DNA from 2 places in the Clavibacter michiganensis genome. Region 2 is predicted to be linked to the other one. Evidence: predicted binding sites of a transcription regulator. Region 2 holds the regulator's gene; the other holds the start of a gene.
What was found. Region 2 encodes HspR, which represses chaperone genes until heat shock. Its sites were predicted from a motif close to AAGTTGAGTCNNNNNGACTCAACTT; they were not measured.
Positions count from the first base shown of each region.

Region 1 (9,013 bases), 1.1 Mb from region 2:
GGGATCCACGTCGATCTCGCCGACGTCATCCGGGCCGCCCGATCCGGGGAGCACATGCACGTCGTCCGCGGCGGCGGGCACGTCGTCGGAGACGCCCTCGCTCTCCGTGATCTGCTGCTCCTGCTTGACGCGCGTGTCGTCCTCGCTCTGCGAGATGACGTCCTTGTCCTGGTTGGTGTCTGAGGTGTCCGCGGGCTGGAGGCGCGGGTCGTCGTTGTCCATGCGCTCGACGCTACGCTCGGCCCCGAGAGCTGTGTGGTGGCGCTCAGGCAACGCTCATGTGTCGTGTCCGGGACGCGTCGTCGCCGCACGCCGGGGGCGGATCACTGGTCGTCGGGACCCTCGCCGAAAGGGTCCGGCGCATCCTCGCGGGCGTCCTCCTCCGCGGCCTCCGCGCGCTCGGCGACCGAGTCGGCGTCGATGGGCGCGAGTTCGGCCAGCGGGTCGCGCGGGGCGTCGGCGGCGTGATCCGTCACGTCAGTGGCCCTCGGGGTCGACGTGTCCGGCGGCGTCGTCGGCGGGCGCGCTCATGTGCGAGTCGGCCGCGGTGACGGAGCGGTTGTCGGGGACCGCGGGGTAGTCGGCGCTCGCCGGATCCGCGTCCTCGACCTCGAGGGTGTCCTTCTCCGCGTGCCCATACCCGGTGCCGTCCGGCTCGCGGACCGCGTCGCCGACGCCGGCGGGGGAGTCGTCGCCGCCGACCACGTCGTCCACCGTCACCAGCCCGTCGGGATCGCCGGGGCCGCGCCCGGTGCGGATGCCGTCGGTGGGTTCGTCTGCGTCGCTCATGCCCCCACCCTACGAGCGGGGCGGGGGCGCGGACTCGTCGCCCGCGCCCCCGAATCGGGGTCGCGCCATCGCCTCGCGGAGGGTCCCCGCGAGTCGTCGTCGGCCGGGTTGCGTTCCCGTCCGAGCGCCTTCATATTAGGTGAGCCTTGCCTAACCAGGCAGGGTGCTCGTGACCCGGACACGGCTCCCCATCGAACCGACGAAGGACCCATGACCCTCTCCCCGCACGCCTCCCGTCCCTCCGATCCGACGCTCGACGACCCCCGCGCCGACCCGATCGCGACCGATGCTGATCCCGCCGCCGAGCTCTTCTCCGACCGCTCCCTCCCCGGCTGGGACGCCGCCCTCCGCGCCGCCGCCGACCACGTCCGCGGGGCCGCCCGCCGCGCCGACGGCCCGTTCACCGGCGTCACGCCCGAGCGCCTCCGCGGGTCCTTCGCGGGCCTCGACCTCGACCGCCCGCTCGGCGGCCTCGACGACGCCCTCGACGAGCTCGACGACCTGTACCTCCGTGACGCGGTGTGGTTCCACGACCCGTCGTACGTCGCGCACCTCAACTGCCCGATCCTCATCCCGGCGATCGCGGGGGAGCTCATCCTCTCCAGCGTCAACACGTCGATGGACACGTGGGACCAGAGCGCGGGCGCGACCCTCATCGAGCGCGCGCTCATCGACTGGACCGCGGGCCGCGCCGGCCTCGGCGACGACGCGGACGGCGTCTTCACGAGCGGCGGCAGCCAGTCCAACCTGCAGGCGCTGCTGCTCGCCCGCGACGAGGCGGCGGCCGTGCACGGGCTCACGGCAGTCGACCGGCAGCGGATGCGGATCCTCGTGAGCGACGTCGGCCACTTCAGCGTGGAGAAGAGCGCCCGGATCCTGGGCCTCGCCCCCGACGCGGTCATCCGCGTGCCGAGCGACGACGCCAAGCGGATGCGCGTCGACGCCCTCGAGCAGGAGCTCGCGCGCTGCTACGCGGCCGGGCTCGTCCCCGTCGCCGTGGTCGCGACCGCCGGCACCACCGACTTCGGCAGCGTCGACCCGCTGCCCGCGATCGGCAACGTCTGCCGACGCGAGGGGATCTGGCTGCACGTCGACGCCGCGTATGGCGGCGGGCTCCTGACGTCGCTCCGGCACCGGCACCTGCTCGACGGCATCGAGCGTGCCGACTCCGTGACGGTCGACTACCACAAGACCTTCTTCCAGCCCGTGAGCTCCAGCGCGCTCCTCGTGCGCGACGGCCGCACGCTCCGGCACGCGACGCTGCACGCCGACTACCTGAACCCGGCGGATCGCGCGCACGAGGAGATCCCGAACCAGGTCGACAAGTCGCTGCAGACCACGCGGCGCTTCGACGCGCTCAAGCTCTGGCTCACGCTGCGGACGGTGGGCGCCGACGGCGTGGGGCGGATGCTCGACGACGTCATCGCGCTCGCCGACCGCACGTGGTCCGCGCTCCGGCGGGATCCGGCGCTCGAGGTGGTGGTGCGGCCCGAGATCAGCGCGCTCGTGTTCCGGTACGTGCCTGCGGGGGAGCGGGACGGATCCGCGGGGCCCGACGCGGGGACGCGCTCGGACGCCGTCAACCGCGGCATCCGGCAAGCGATCCAGGACTCCGGTCGGGCGATGGTCGCCGCGACGCGAGTGGGCGGCCGCGCGCACCTGAAGCTCACGCTGCTGAACCCGGCGACGACGGACGCGCACATCGCGGAGATCCTGGGGATGGTGGTGGCGGCGGGGGATGCGCTCGACGCCGGGCTGGGCGACGCGGCACCCGGCGCGCCCGCCGCGGCCGTCGTCGCCGTCGCGGAGGCCGGCCGATGAGCGCCGCCGCCGACCGCGTCCACGACGTCGTCGCGATCGGCCTCGGCCCCGCGAACCTCGGACTCGCCTGCCTCGCGGACCCGCTCGACCTCGACCTCATCGTGCTCGAGAGGAAGCCGCGCTTCGACTGGCACCCCGGCATGATGCTGCCGACCGCGCACCTGCAGACGCCGTTCCTCGCCGACCTCGTGACGCTCGCGGATCCGACCTCGCGCTTCTCGTTCCTCGCCTACCTCAAGGACACCGGGCGGCTGTACTCCTTCTACATCCGCGAGGACTTCTTCGTGCTGCGCAGCGAGTACGTCGCGTACTGCCGCTGGGCGGCCGAGCGCGCGCGGGGGATCGAGCTCGACCGCGACGTGCGGTCGGTCGCGTTCGACGAGGCCGAGGGTGCGTACGTCGTCGAGTCGGTCGACGCCGCGGGCGCCGCGCACGTGCACCGCGGCCGGAGCCTCGTGGTCGGCGTGGGCACCCCGCCCTGGCTGCCCGAGGCCGTGCGCGACCTGCCGGGCGTCGTGCACAGCTCCGGCTACCTCGGCGCCAAGGCCGCGCTGCAGGAGCGGGACGCCATCACGGTGGTCGGCAGCGGGCAGAGCGCCGCCGAGATCTACCGCGACCTCCTCGAGGACGTGGACTCCCGCGGGTACCGGCTCGACTGGATCACGCGCTCGCCGCGGTTCTTCCCGCTCGAATACACGCGCCTGACGCTCGAGATGACGAGCCCCGAGTACAGCGACCACTTCTTCGGCCTGCCCGCCGACGCGCGCGACGTGCTGCTGCGCGAGCAGCGGAACCTCTACAAGGGCATCGACTCGGAGCTCATCGACGAGATCTTCCAGACGCTCTACCGGAAGCGGCTCGCGTTCGACGCGCTGCGGGCGGAGGGGCGGCTCGCGGCGGGCGGCGACGCGGGATCCGGCGTGCCGACCCGGCTGCTGACCAACGCGGAGGTCGTGTCGTCGCGCGCGACGCCCGACGGCGGCGCGGTCCTCGGGCTGCGGCACGCCGAGACGGGCGCCGAGCGCGACTGGCCCACGGGCGCGGTGATCATGGCGAGCGGATACGACGCACGGGCCCCGCGGATCCTCGACGGCCTCGGCGACCGCGTGCACCGCGACGCGCGGGGCCGCCTCGACGTGGCGCGCGAGCACACGGTCGACGGCGCCGGCACGCTCTTCGTGCAGAACGCGGAGGTGCACACGCACGGCTTCGTCGCGCCCGACCTCGGCATGACCGCGCACCGCAACTCGCGGATCCTGCGCGCCATCACGGGCCGCGAGGACTACGCGGTGGAGGAGCGGATCGCGTTCCAGGAGTTCGGCCTGCCGGACGACTTGCCCTCGGCGGGATCGGGGGTGCTCGCGTGAGCGCGCCCGTCACCGCGCCCGCGCCCGCCGTGGCCCGCTCCGCGGCCGAGCGCGGCTACCCGCTCGCGATGCGCCCGCTCGACCCGGACGCCGACGCCGCGCTCGTGCACGCGTGGGTCACGGCGCCGCGCGCCCGCTTCTGGCAGATGGAGCACGCGACCCTCGACGACGTGAGCGCGGAGTACGCGGCGATCGCGGCGGATCCCGGGCGCGAGGCCTGGATCGGCCTGCACGCCGGCGCCCCCGCGTTCCTCGTCGAGGCGTACGACCCGGCCGACGACCCCATCGGCGCGCACCTGGATCCGCGCCCCGGCGACCGCGGCATGCACCTGCTCGTCGCCCCGCCGGCGGGCGACCCGCTGCCCGGGTTCACGACCGCGGTCATGCGGCACGTCGTCGCGCACCTCCTCCGGGACCCGGCCGTGGAGCGCCTCGTCGTCGAGCCGGACGTCCGCAACACGCGGATCCAGCGGCTCAACGAGCTCGTCGGCTTCCGGCCGCTCCGGGTCGTCGACCTCGGCGCGAAGCACGCGCTCCTCAGCGTCGTCACGCGCGACGACGCCCTCCTGTATGCCACCCCCACGGACGGACACGCCATGACCCTCACCCACGACCGCACGCGCGAGACCCACCCCGAGGCCCGGCCGGCTGCCGCGTCGAGGACCGCCGAGCCGGATCCCCGCGTCCACCCTGCCGCGCACCTCCGCCCCGACGTGTGGGCCGCCGCCACCCGCCACCTCGTGCGCAAGGCGCTCGCCGAGTTCGCGCACGAGCTGCTCATCGCGCCCGAGCGCGTGGATCCCGAGCTCCCCGCCGGCGCGCCCCGCCGCCCGCACGACCCGCGCGACTGGGCCGACTACCGCGTCGCGAGCGCCGACGGCCGGAGCGCGTACGCGTACCGGGCCCGGGTCCTCGAGCTCGACCACTGGGACGTCGACGAGGCGAGCATCCGCCGGACGGTCGACGGCCAGCCCGTCGAGCTCGACGCGACCGACCTCGTGCTCGATCTCCGCGACCGCCTCGGCATCACCGACGAGGTGCTGCCCGTCTACCTGGACGAGATCCAGAGCACGCTGTCGGCCGCCTCCTTCTCGCGCCTCCGCGACGTGCCCGACGCGCGAGGCCTGCTCACGGCGTCCTACGCGGAGGTGGAGTCGACGATGGACGAGGGCCACCCCTGCTTCGTCGCGACCAACGGGCGCATCGGCTTCGACCTCGACGACCACGACCGGTACGCCCCCGAGGCCGGTGCCGACGTGCGGATCCTCTGGCTCGCCGTGCATGAGCGCCTCGCGCGCTTCACGGCGATCGAGGGCCTCGACCGCGAGGCGTTCCTCGACGCGGAGCTCGGCGCGTCCGCCCGCGCCCGCTTCCGCGCGCGCATGGAGTCGCTCGGCATCGACCCCGCGGAGCGCGTTCTGGTGCCGGTGCACCCGTGGCAGTGGGAGAACGTCGTCACGGTGACCTTCGCGGGCCTCGTCGCCCGGCGCGACATCCTGCTGCTCGGCACGGGTGACGACGAGTACGGCGCGCAGCAGTCCATCCGCACCTGGGCCAACCGCACCACCCCGGAGCGCTGCTACGTGAAGACGTCGCTGTCGATCCTCAACATGGGCTTCACACGCGGCCTCTCGCCGGCGTACATGGCGGTCACCCCGGCGATCAACGACTGGGTGCACGCGCTCGTCACGGGCGACGCGGAGTTCGATCGGCTCGGCTTCGGGGTCCTCCGCGAGGTCGCCGCGGTCGGCGTGCGCGACGAGCGTGTCGAGTCCGCGCTGCCGCCCGGCCACTCCCACGGCAAGATGCTGTCGGCGCTCTGGCGGGAGTCGCCCGTGCCCGGCCTCGCGGAGGGTGAGCGGCTGATGAGCATGACGAGCCTGCTGCACGTCGACGCGCACGGCGACACGGTGCTCGGCGCGCTGATCGACGCGTCCGGGATCGGCGCGGCCGCGTGGCTCCGCCGCTGGCTCGACGCGTGCCTCGTGCCGCTCGCGCACGCGCTGATCGCGCACGACCTCGCGTTCATGCCTCATGGCGAGAACGTGATCCTCGTGCTGCGCGACCACGTCGTCGTCCGCGTGCTGATGAAGGACATCGCCGAGGAGGTCGCCCTGTTCGACATGGAGCGCGAGCTGCCGGAGGACGTGCGCCGGATCCGGATGGAGATCCCCGAGGAGGAGCGCACCCTCACGGTCTTCACCGACGTGATGGACGGGTTCCTCCGCTTCGCCGCGGCGCTCCTCGAGGACCGCGACGACCTCGGCCCCGAGGGCCTGTGGCGCGTGGCCGCGGAGGCGCTCGCCGACCACGAGCGCGCGCACCCCGAGCTCGCCGAGCGCTTCGCCCGCTTCGACCTCTTCGCGCCGTCGTTCGACCGCTCGTGCCTCAACCGGCTGCAGCTGCGCGACAACCGGCGCATGGTCGACCTGCAGGCGCCGGTGATGCAGATCCACGGGTCGCTGCGGAACCCGCTCGCGATCCACGCGGGGCTGCGGCCGCGCATCGGCTGAGGTCGACGGCACCGACCCGCGTCCCGGGCCGGACACGCGAGGAGCCGCCGCCCGCTTCGTGCGGACGACGGCTCCTCGTCGTGCGCGGCGCCGGAGCGCCGCCCGGCCGGATCAGCTCGCGGCGTGCGCGCCCTGCTCGACCGTCAGCGTGCGGCCCTCCTGGCCCTGCGGCTCGTCGGACGTGACCGCGATCTTGCGCGGCTTCGCCCGCTCGCTCACCGGGATGGTGACGCTCAGCACGCCGTTGGCGTAGTGCGCCGAGATGCGCTCGGTGTCGATGCCCTGGCCGAGCGTCAGCTGGCGGAGGAACGTGCCGGCGACGCGCTCGCGCGTGAGCCAGCGGACGTTCTGGTCGCCGGCGAGCGTGCGCTCGGCGCGGATGGTGAGCAGCTGGCCGTCCACGTCGATGTCGACCGAGCCCGGGTCGATGCCCGGGAGGTCGGCGGCCAGCACGTAGGTGTCGCCCTCGCGGTGCAGGTCGATGGGCATCGGACGGTTCGCCTGCCGGGTCTCGGCCAGCGCGCCCATGGCGCGGTCCAGCTCGCGGAACGGATCGAAGGTCATGTTCATGGTCGACTCCTCTGATGATCTGCGGTGATGATCTCCGGGGTTGAGCCCCCTCGGCTCAACCACGGCGAGATTAGCACTCGACGCAGGGGAGTGCCAAGCCGTTCGCCGAAGGCGAATACCGCTCTCACCACCTCTTCAGGAGCGTCGACGGAGGTCGCGCTCCATGCGCCCGATGAGCGTCCAGACCGCGCGCGAGAGGTCCGGGTGCTCCAGCGCGATGCCCCTCAGCAGCCGGTACTCGAAGCGCGCGACGACGCCGGGCGCTGTCGACGGATCGCGGACGCGCCGCAGCTCCTCGGCCATCCCGTCGGCCTCGAGGGCGTCCTGCCGGAGGGTCGCCACCACGTGCTCGTCGACGGTGGGCAGCTGCGGGATCACCTCCCACGGGTCGTCGCCGTTCCGGCAGCGGTGCTCGATCACGGCGTCCAGCTCGTCGCGGGCCTCCTGGCGCAGCACCTCGAGGCTGGCGGGGAAGCGGGCGTGCACGGGCGGATCCTCTCGGGCGGCGGGCCGGCGCGCCTCGCGGCCGCCGTCCCTTCACGCTACGTCATGCCCGGAGCGCGCCGGGCGGGTGGCCGGATGCCGTCGGTAGCCTGGAGGACCGCGACCCAGGAGGATCCATGACCGACACCACCCGCCCCGTCGCCCTCGTCACGGGAGCCACCCGCGGGATCGGCCGCGCCGTCGCGGAGGACCTCGGCCGCACCCACCGCGTGATCGTGCACGGCCGGGACCGCGACGCCGTCGACGCGCTCGCCGCGTCCCTTCCGGACGCCGTCGGCTGGGCCGCCGACCTCGCCGCGGGCGGCCTCGCCGACCTCGTCCCCGAGCTCGACCGCCTGGACGTGCTCGTGCACTCCGCCGGCGTGATCGGCGGCGACGCGGTGGCGGGGACGCCCGTCGACGAGTGGCGGCGGGTCTTCGAGGTCAACGTCTTCGCGGTCGCCGAGGTGACGCGGGTCCTCCTGCCCGCGCTCCGGGCGGCGAAGGGGCAGGTCGTCCTCGTCAACTCCGGATCCGGCTTCACGGCGAACCCCACCGGTGGCGTCTACGCGGGATCCAAGTTCGCCCTCCGCGCGCTCGGCGACGCCCTCCGCGAGGAGGAGCGCCCGCACGGCGTGCGCGTCTCGAGCGTCCACCCGGGCCGCGTCGCCACCGACATGCAGCGCGAGCTCCGCGCCAAGGAGGGCGGCGAGTACGACGAGGCGCGCTACCTCGAGCCCGCGTCCGTCGCGCGCGCCGTGCGCCTGGTCGTCGACCAGACCCGCGACGGCACGCTCGAGTCGGTGTCGCTGCGGCCGTTCGGGGGCTGATCCGCGCCCGCCCGCCGGCGTAGCGTGCGGGCATGACGAGCCCGGGACACGACGACGCCTCCGGGCTCGCGGCCGCGGCCGCCCTCCTCGGTGCGACCGCCCGGACGCGCGTCGGGGGCCGCGGCGCCCTCCGCTCCGCGCTGCCCGTCACGGACCTCGCCGTGAACGCGCTCGGCCTGCTCGGCGGCGCGGTGGCCGCGCTCGTCGAGGCCACCGACCTGGCCGGTCCCCGCGAGGTCGTCGTCCACCGCGGGCGCGCCGAGGCGTGGTGCGGGCAGCACGTGGAACCGACGGGGTGGGCGCTGCCCTCGCCGTGGGATCCGCTCTCCGGCCCGTTGCCGACCCGTGACGGCTCGTGGATCCGCACCCACGCCAACGCGCCCCGGCACCGTGCCGCGCTGCTGTCCGTGACGGGCTGCGCGCCCGACGCCGACGTCGCGGCGCTGACCCGGGCGATCGCCGGGTGGGATGCGCTGGCCCTCGAGGACGCGGTCGTCGCGGCGGGCGGGGTGGCCGCTGCCCTGCGGAGCGCGGGGGAGTGGGCCGCGACGGACGCCGGCCGGGCTGTCGCCGCCGAGCCGCTCATCGCGCGCCAGGACGGCGGCGCGGTCGTCGGGTCCTCCGGCTGGCGGCCGAGCGC
Region 1 is NZ_CP080437.1:1,352,211-1,361,223, reverse strand. Features, by position in the region: gene K0V08_RS06330 (hypothetical protein) at 1-222, opposite strand, end outside; gene K0V08_RS06325 (hypothetical protein) at 324-476, opposite strand; gene K0V08_RS06320 (hypothetical protein) at 478-789, opposite strand; gene K0V08_RS06315 (pyridoxal phosphate-dependent decarboxylase family protein) at 1,000-2,610, shown strand; gene K0V08_RS06310 (lysine N(6)-hydroxylase/L-ornithine N(5)-oxygenase family protein) at 2,607-3,977, shown strand; gene K0V08_RS06305 (GNAT family N-acetyltransferase) at 3,974-6,490, shown strand; gene K0V08_RS06300 (Hsp20/alpha crystallin family protein) at 6,602-7,060, opposite strand; gene K0V08_RS06295 (hypothetical protein) at 7,196-7,546, opposite strand; gene K0V08_RS06290 (SDR family oxidoreductase) at 7,681-8,373, shown strand; partial or broken gene K0V08_RS06285 (CoA transferase) at 8,406-9,013, shown strand, end outside.
Region 1: a site for HspR is predicted at 7,098-7,122, ahead of K0V08_RS06300 (Hsp20/alpha crystallin family protein). Genes of this name have one in related genera too.

Region 2 (9,013 bases):
CCGAACGCGTCGAGGCCGACGCCGAGGTAGCCGCCCGCGACGCCCGCCGCGGTCGTGGTCTGGGCGTAGCCGAGGCCTCCGCCGGCCGGGCCCGCTGCGGTGAGCGGCACGGATCCGTCGGTGAGGAAGAACCCGATGCCGTCGGCGCCGCCGGAGGAGGTGCCGTACTGGTACTGGTCGAACTTGATGTCGAGCCCGCCGCTCGCCGGGATCGCGTTGTCGTAGACGACGCCGCCGACCGCGCTGGCACGGTTGTCGGTGAGCTGGAGGGCGCCCGGGTTCGCGCTCGCGGGGAGCGACTGGTTCCTGCTCGAGCACACGCCGATGGTCGACCCGCTCGTCGGCGCGGAGGTGGCGCGGGTGAGGCACGCGCTGCCGAGCGGCTTCCACGCGGCGTCGGCCACGCTCGTCCCGCTGAACGACTCGGCGACCAGCTGCGATGCCGCGGTCGCGGTCTGCGCGGGCAGGGTCACGAGGAGGGCGGCAGCGACGGCCGCGGCGGCGAGCGCGGCCAGGCGGCGGATCCCGGGGCGGGAGCGCGCGCCGGACGCGACATGACCCGGTCCGGCGGCATGGCGCGCACGCGTACCGACCACCTCGACCACCCCCTGCAGACCACGTCCTCGTCAAGGGCGTCCCGAGGCCCCCCGGCCTCGCGTCGGCAACGCTAAATCAGCAGGTCGACCCGGGAAAAGGGACCCAGTAGCGATCTAGGTGAACCAGTAGCCCCCGTCTCGGCCCTCCGGCCCCCCGGCCGGGGCACATCGCCTCCGCGGGAGCGGACCGCGGGCCGTGGATCCTGTGAGTTGAGCCGACATCGCTCAACTCCTGCCACCGCGACTTGACGCTCGGCGTGGTCCGGGTAGAGTTGAGTCATCGCGGCTCAAGTAGCACGCCGCTGACGAAGCGGCACCGCGAGCGAGACTCCGCGGGACACCCGCGTCACCACACGAAGCGACCCCCGTGATCCGGGCGCCGCGGCAACAGAAGGAGAACACCCCATGGCTCGTGCAGTAGGAATCGACCTGGGTACCACCAACTCGGTGGTCTCGGTCCTGGAGGGCGGAGAGCCCACCGTCATCGCCAACGCCGAGGGCGCGCGGACCACGCCGTCCGTCGTCGCGTTCACCAAGGACGGCGAGGTGCTGGTCGGCGAGACCGCCAAGCGCCAGAACGTCACCAACGTCGACCGCACCATCTCGTCCGTCAAGCGCCACATGGGCACCGACTGGACCGTCGGCATCGACGACAAGAAGTACACGTCGCAGGAGCTGTCCGCCCGCATCCTCGGCAAGCTCAAGCGCGACGCCGAGCAGTACCTGGGCGACTCGGTGACCGACGCGGTCATCACCGTCCCCGCGTACTTCAACGACGCCGAGCGCCAGGCCACGAAGGAGGCCGGCGAGATCGCGGGCCTCAACGTGCTCCGCATCATCAACGAGCCCACCGCGGCCGCCCTCGCCTACGGCCTCGACCGGGGCAAGGAGGACGAGCTCATCCTCGTCTTCGACCTCGGCGGCGGCACGTTCGACGTCTCCCTCCTCGAGGTGGGCAAGGACGACGACTTCAGCACCATCCAGGTCCGCTCCACCGCGGGCGACAACCGCCTCGGCGGCGACGACTGGGACCAGCGCATCGTCGACCACCTCGTCAAGCGCTTCAAGGAGTCGACGGGCGTCGACGTCTCGAACGACAAGATCGCCAAGCAGCGCCTCAAGGAGGCCGCCGAGCAGGCGAAGAAGGAGCTCAGCTCCTCCACCAGCACCTCGATCCAGCTGCCGTACCTCTCCCTCACGGAGAACGGCCCGGCCAACCTCGACGAGACGCTGACCCGCGCCAAGTTCGAGGAGCTCACGAACGACCTGCTCGAGCGCACCCGCAAGCCCTTCGAGGACGTCATCCGCGAGGCCGGCGTGTCGGTCGGCGACGTGGCCCACGTGGTCCTCGTCGGCGGATCCACCCGCATGCCCGCCGTCGTCGACCTCGTGAAGAAGCTCACGGGCGGCAAGGAGCCCAACAAGGGCGTCAACCCGGACGAGGTCGTCGCCGTCGGCGCCGCGCTCCAGGCCGGCGTGCTGAAGGGCGAGCGCAAGGACGTCCTCCTCATCGACGTCACCCCCCTGAGCCTCGGCATCGAGACCAAGGGCGGCATCATGACCAAGCTCATCGAGCGCAACACGGCCATCCCGACCAAGCGCAGCGAGACCTTCACCACGGCAGACGACAACCAGCCGTCCGTGGCCATCCAGGTCTTCCAGGGCGAGCGCGAGTTCACCCGCGACAACAAGAACCTGGGCACCTTCGAGCTCACCGGCATCGCGCCGGCGCCCCGCGGGATCCCGCAGGTCGAGGTCACCTTCGACATCGACGCCAACGGCATCGTGCACGTGTCCGCCAAGGACAAGGGCACCGGCAAGGAGCAGTCGATGACCATCACGGGCGGATCCTCGCTCGGCAAGGAGGACATCGAGCGCATGGTGCGCGAGGCCGAGGAGCACGCGGCGGAGGACAAGACGCGCCGCGAGCAGGCCGAGGTCCGCAACAACGCGGAGCAGCTCGCCTACTCGATCGACAAGCTCATCAAGGAGAACGACGACAAGCTGCCCGAGGACGTCAAGTCCGAGGTCCAGGGCGACGTCGACGGCCTGAAGAGCGCCCTCGCCGGCGACGACGAGGACGCGGTCAAGACCGCCTTCGACAAGCTGTCCGCCAGCCAGACCAAGCTCGGCGAGGCCATCTACGCGCAGGGCCAGCAGGAGCAGGCCGCGGGCGAGACCCCCGAGGGCGCGTCCGAGGCGAAGAAGGACGACGAGGACATCGTCGACGCCGAGGTCGTGGACGAGGACGACGAGGACAAGAAGACCGACCGATGACCGAGGACACCGCGAACGGCGAGGGCCGCGGGCCCGAGGACGAGGGAGCCGAGCAGTCGGTCCCCCCGTCCTCGGACGGACCCGACGCCACGGCGCACCAGGCAGCCGACCAGGCCTCCGTCCCGGGCGAGGACGGCGCGTTCGTCGAGGCCGAGGGCCCCGACGTCGAGACGACCGACCCCATGGACGAGGAGCTCCAGGACCTCATCGAGCAGACCCGGGCGGAGCCCGTCGAGGGCGACTCCGAGCACCTCGCGGACCTGAAGCGCGTCACCGCGGAGTACGCCAACTACCGCAAGCGCACCGAGGCCAACCGCGAGATCGAGCGCCAGCGCGCGGTCGGCGACGTGGTCAAGGGCATCCTCCCGGTGCTCGACGACCTCGACCGGGCCGAGAAGCACGGCGACCTGGCGGAGGGCGGACCGCTCACCGCGATCGTCGCCAAGCTGCGGACGAACGTGGAGCGCATCGGGCTGGTCAAGGTGGGCGCCGTCGGCGACGCCTTCGACCCGCAGGTGCACGAGGCGATCTTCCAGAAGCCGAACCCCGAGGTCCAGGTGGACACCGTGGCGGACGTCGTCGAGAGTGGCTACTACATCGGCGAGACGCTGCTGCGGGCCGCGAAGGTCGTCGTCGACAAGCCGGAGTAGCGCCATCAACCGCAGCATCGATCCGGCTGCACCCACCCCGGTCCGGGCGTCCGCACGCGCGGGCGCCCGGACCGGGTCGTGCGGCCCCCACCACGAGACGAAGAAGAAGGGAGGCGTCTGATGGCCAGCCAGGACTGGTTCGACAAGGACTTCTACAAGGTCCTCGGAGTGTCCAAGGACGTCTCGGAGGCCGACCTCAAGAAGGCCTACCGCAAGCTCGCGCGGCAGTACCACCCGGACAGCAACCCGGATCCGTCGGCCGAGGCGCGCTTCAAGGAGATCAGCGAGGCGCACGCCGTGCTCGCCGACAAGGAGCAGCGCAAGGAGTACGACCAGATCCGCGCGATGGGATCCGGCGCGCGCTTCAGCGCGCCCGGTGCCGGCGCGCCGGGCGGCGGGTTCGAGGACGTGTTCGGCGGCATGTTCGGCCAGCAGGCCGGCGGCCGCGGGCGGCGGACGGCCGGGTTCGGATCCGGCCAGCCGCAGTACAGCCAGGGCGGGTTCGAGGACATCCTCGGCGGCATGTTCGGCAACGGCGGCTTCGGCCAGTCGACCGGCGGCTACCGCGGCTACGGCGCACCCACCAAGGGGCGCGACGTCACGGCGACCACCACGATCGACTTCCTCACCGCGGTGCAGGGCGACGTCGTGCGCCTGCAGGACTCCGACGGCCGCCCCCTCACGGTGCGCGTGCCGGCCGGCGTCTCCGACGGGCAGAAGATCCGCCTCGCCGGCAAGGGCGAGCCATCGGGCGACGGCGGCGCGTCGGGCGACATCATCCTCACCGTGCACGTGCGACCGCACCCCGTGTTCGAGCGCGACGGGCTGAACCTCCGGGTCAACGTGCCCGTCACGTTCCCCGAGGCCGCGCTCGGCGCGACCATCGAGGTGCCCACGCTCGGCGGCGACCCGGTGCGGCTGAAGGTCGCGCCCGGCACGTCCAGCGGCAAGGTGCTGCGCGTCAAGGGCCGCGGCGTCACGACCCCGAAGGGCACGGGCGACCTGCTCGCGCGCATCGAGGTCGCGGTCCCGTCCCGCCTCACCGACGCCCAGCGCGTGGCGCTCGACGCGTTCGCCAGCTCGGGACCCGGCGAGGACCCGCGCCGGGAGCTCATCGAGCGGGCCAGGAGCTGACGTGGATCCCCGCGACACGATGGACGAGGACGCCCCCGTCTTCGTGATCTCCGTGGCGGCCGAGCTGTCGGGCATGCACCCGCAGACGCTCCGGCAGTACGACCGCCTCGGCCTCGTGTCGCCCACCCGCACGGCCGGGCGCTCCCGCCGCTACTCGATGCGCGACATCGTGCAGCTGCGGGAGGTCGCCCGGCTCGGCGCGGAGGGCGTGAGCCTGGAGGGCATCGCGCGGATCCTCGAGCTCGAGAACCAGGTGACGGAGCTCCGCGGTCGCGTGCGGCAGCTGGAGTCGGCGCTCGCCGACGAGCTGCTGTCGCGGCCCGGCCGCCGGGTGTTCGCGGCCCGCGGCGACGGCGACGTGGTGTCGCTGCGCGCGGGCGTGCGGCCGTCGCGGCCGACCGAGGTCGTGCTGTACCGGGCGGCGCTCGCCATGCCCCGCGACGAGCGCGACGGCTCCGGGCGCGACGCGCGGTGAGCGACGCACCCGCACCCGCACCCGCATCCGCCGCCGACGACCTGCTCGACCTCGGCGCGCTCCGCCGTCGGCCCGACGTCGAGGCCGAGAACCTCTTCGCCGTGGACGCGGCCGACCGGCTGCTCCTCGACGAGCTCGTGGCGCTGCTCGACGCGGCCTCCGCTGCCGGGCATCCCGTCCGGCCCGAGGAGCTCGTCGTGGTCGGCGACCAGTACGGCGCCCTCGCGCTCGGCGCCGCCGCCGCGCTGCGTCGAGCGGGGGCGCCGGATCCCATCCGCATCCGCGTCCACCAGGACGCCCTCGCCTCCGAGACCGCGCTCCGCCTCAACGCGGAGCTGATCGGCGAGACCGCGGAGATCGCCCACCACGGGCTGGACGACGCCCTAGCTGCCGGTGCCCGCGTCGTCGTCGCGCGTCTGCCCCGCAGCCTCGACGCGCTCGACGAGTGGGCCGGCGTGCTCGCGCGGGCGGCCGCCGACGACGTGACGGTGCTCGCCGGCGGACGCGTGAAGCACATGACCCCCGCGATGACCGACGTGCTCCGCCGCCGCTTCGGCGAGGTGCACGCCACGCTCGCCCGGCAGAAGTCGCGGATCGTCGTCGCGCGACAGCCGCTGACCGCGACCGTCGACGACGGCGACGCCTACCCCCGCCGCGCGTCCCACCCCGACCTCGGCCTCGAGGTGCGCGCGCACGGCGCCGCCTTCGCGGGTGCCCGCGTCGACATCGGCACGCGCTTCCTCCTCTCCTTCCTCGCCGACCTGCCCGCCCACGCCCGCGTCGCGGTCGACCTCGGCTGCGGCACGGGCGTCCTCGCGTCGGCCGTCGCGCTCGCCCGGCCGGACCTGCGCGTGATCGCGACCGACCAGTCGTGGGCGGCCGTCGACTCGGCGCGCGCGACCGTCGCCGCGAACGGGGTCGCGGACCGGGTGACCGTGGTGCGCGACGACGCGGGATCCACCGTGCCCGACGGATCCGCCGACCTCGTGCTCCTGAACCCGCCCTTCCACACGGGCGCCACCGTCCACGCGGGCCTCGCGCCGCGCCTGTTCGCCGCCGCCGCGCGCATGCTCCGCCCCGGCGGCCAGCTCTGGACCGTCTACAACAGCCCGCTCGGCTACCGGCCGCAGCTGACCCGCATCGTGGGCCCCACGCGCGAGGCGGGTCGGAACGCGAAGTTCACGGTCGCCGTCTCGACGACGCCCGACCGGCGGGCCTAGCCTCGGGTCCACCGCGGCCGCCCGGCCCGCGCCCGCTCGCCGAGGAGCCGCCATGCCCACCTTCCGCACCCGCGTCCTGCAGGCCCGCGTCAGCGCGACCGGCCTCCCGGTGCCCCGGAGGCCCTCGACGAGCTGGGCGCCGGGAAGCGCCCCGCGGTCGTCGTCACCGTCGCGGGCTACACGTACCGCACGAGCGTCGGCGCGATGGGCGGCCAGCACCTCATCCCGCTGAGCGCCGCGCATCGCGCCGCGTCGGGCGTCGCTGCCGACGACGACGTCGAGGTGACCATCGAGCTCGACGAGCAGCCGCGCGAGGCCGTGATCCCGGACGAGGTCGCCGCCGCCCTCGCCGCGGAGCCCGCCCTGGCTGCGGCGTTCCGCGCGCTCTCGTCGAGCCGGCAGCGCGCCGTCGTGGATCCGATCGCCGAGGCGAAGACCGCCGAGACCCGCGCGCGCCGCGTCGAGAAGGCGCTCGCCGCGTTGCGCGGCTGACCCCGCCCGGCCGGCGTCCGCGCCGCGCTCGTCATGACGTCGGCGGATCCAGCACCAGCAGCTCGCCGATCTCGCACTCCAGCGCGCGGCAGACCGCGACGAGGGTCGAGTAGCGGATCGCCCGGGCCCGGTCGTTCTTCAGCACGGAGAGGTTCACCTGGCTCACGCCCACGATCGCGCTCAGCCGCGTGAGCGTCATGCCGCGGGCCGCGAGCAGCTCGTCGAGGCGGCAGTGGACGCCGGTGGGGCCGTCGTCGTCGGCGCCCATCAGACCAGGCCGCGGGTGTCGCGCTGCAGGGTCTCGCCGTGCTCGACCACGAGGCCCACGATCATCAGGGCGAAGCCGAGCGCGATGGTCGACGCGTCTACCTCCGCGACGACGGGCCAGAAGCCGTCGAGCCCCTCGGCGGGGTCGTTGAGCGCGTCGCCGACCATCCAGGCCACGCCCGTGCGCGCGGCGAGCGACAGCAGAGCCGCGATCATCACGGTGCCGCCCGCGAGCGTGACCACGAGGCTCAGGCGGCGGGCGAGCGGATCCGGCCGGAGCAGCCGGCGGGCGAGGATCGCGACGGTGCCCGCGAGCGCCATGCCGACGGAGGCGTCGAGCGCGATGCGGACGACGTGCAGCGCGACGATGCCGCCGGACAGCTCGCCCACCGCGACCTCAGCGGTGCGGTACGCGCCCGATCGGAGGTCGGCGGGGCCGGCGTCGGCCTCGGTCGGCAAGGATCCGCGCATCTCGAGCGACGTGTGCACCACCCCGGTCCGCACGGTCTCGACCGCGCTCACGACGGCCGCAACGGCCACCGCCAGCAGCACGAGCACGGCGATCGCGAGGGCCGTCCACAGGACGCCGCGCGTGACGCGCGCGGCCGACCCGGTGCCGGCGAGGGGTGTGCGTGCCATGGTGCGTCCCATCGATCATCGTTACAACGAATGTCGATATGGTGGCACGCGCTCGGGCCCGGTGTCGAGGCCCGCGGGGATCACGCCGGGTGCGTGCGGAACCACTCCAGCAGCCAGCGGGCACGGGACGGCGCGTCGGGACGCGCGGCGGCGGACGCCGGGCGGTCGAGGAAGTCGTCGTAGCCGCGGAGCTGGCGGAGGGTCGCGTCGTCGACCGTGCGGAAGCCCATCGACCAGGCGGGGAACTGGCGTGCGGGGATCTCCTCGTCGAGCAGCAGCCGCACGTCGGTGTGGCGCGCATCGGCCTCGATGGTCGCGAACACCGACTCCACGGCGTCGTGCGGGCCCTCGAGCACCTGCATGAACTTGCCGTCGCGGTGCAGCAGCAGGCCGGTGAGGCCGGTCTGCTCGTTGTTGTGGATGCACTGGCCGAGGAGCTCGGCCAGGTCGTCGTCGCTCATCTGCCGTGTGGCCGTGCTCGTGTAGACGGTCGTCCGCATGGTGCCCCCCTGGTGCTGTGATCCCATCCTCGCGCGTCGCGGGCGTGCACCGTGCACCCGATGCGCGCGCGGCGCGGGGCGGACATCGCGGGGCCGGTGACCCACCGGGGTCCGGCCGGCCGGACCGATGACAAGAGCCCGGCGCGTCCACGGGTACGGCGCGCGCCGGGCTCCTGCTGCTGCCGCGTCCGTTCGGGTCGGTTCGCGGAGGGATCTGATGAGCTGCCCCGCTCGGCGGGGGGACGCGGCGGGCGCTCCTCGGGTATCCATTCGCACGGCGGCATCGGGGGGAATCCGCTGTGCTGAAGAGGACTCTACGTCGCCTGTCCTCTCTTTGGAGGACAAGTCGTGCACGAATAGCGGGTGATCCGAGGGTGAGACGAGGGTGAGAGGCCCGGGAACCCGCCGATCGGCGATCAGAGGGCGGCGCCCCCGAGCGTCCACGTGCGCACGTGCTCCCACGTGAGGGTCGTCCACCAGCGGCCGGACCAGTCCGGGCTGGCGGTGCGGTACATGACGACCGTGTCGCCGACGAAGCCCGTCGGCACGGGCTCGTCGAGCTCGCGGATGAAGGCGCCGACCTCGTCGTGCAGGTCGGGGCGGACGAGGAGGTCGTGCGAGGCGAGCGAGAGGTGCGCCCGGAAGCGCGCGGGGTCGAACGAGTGGTGCTCGGGGGAGTCCATGGGTCGGCGGAACGGTGCCGCGACGCGGTCGATGTCCGCCGCGAGCGCGAGCAGCTCGGCGTTCTGGCTGCCGTCCGGCA
Region 2 is NZ_CP080437.1:2,500,900-2,509,912, forward strand. Features, by position in the region: gene K0V08_RS11775 (DUF7507 domain-containing protein) at 1-596, opposite strand, end outside; gene dnaK (molecular chaperone DnaK) at 1,002-2,873, shown strand; gene K0V08_RS11785 (nucleotide exchange factor GrpE) at 2,870-3,523, shown strand; gene K0V08_RS11790 (DnaJ C-terminal domain-containing protein) at 3,644-4,657, shown strand; gene K0V08_RS11795 (heat shock protein transcriptional repressor HspR) at 4,677-5,132, shown strand; gene K0V08_RS11800 (class I SAM-dependent methyltransferase) at 5,129-6,352, shown strand; gene K0V08_RS11805 (YdeI/OmpD-associated family protein) at 6,485-6,844, shown strand; gene K0V08_RS11810 (helix-turn-helix domain-containing protein) at 6,876-7,112, opposite strand; gene K0V08_RS11815 (hypothetical protein) at 7,112-7,750, opposite strand; gene K0V08_RS11820 (BLUF domain-containing protein) at 7,831-8,250, opposite strand; gene K0V08_RS11825 (2'-5' RNA ligase family protein) at 8,667-9,013, opposite strand, start outside.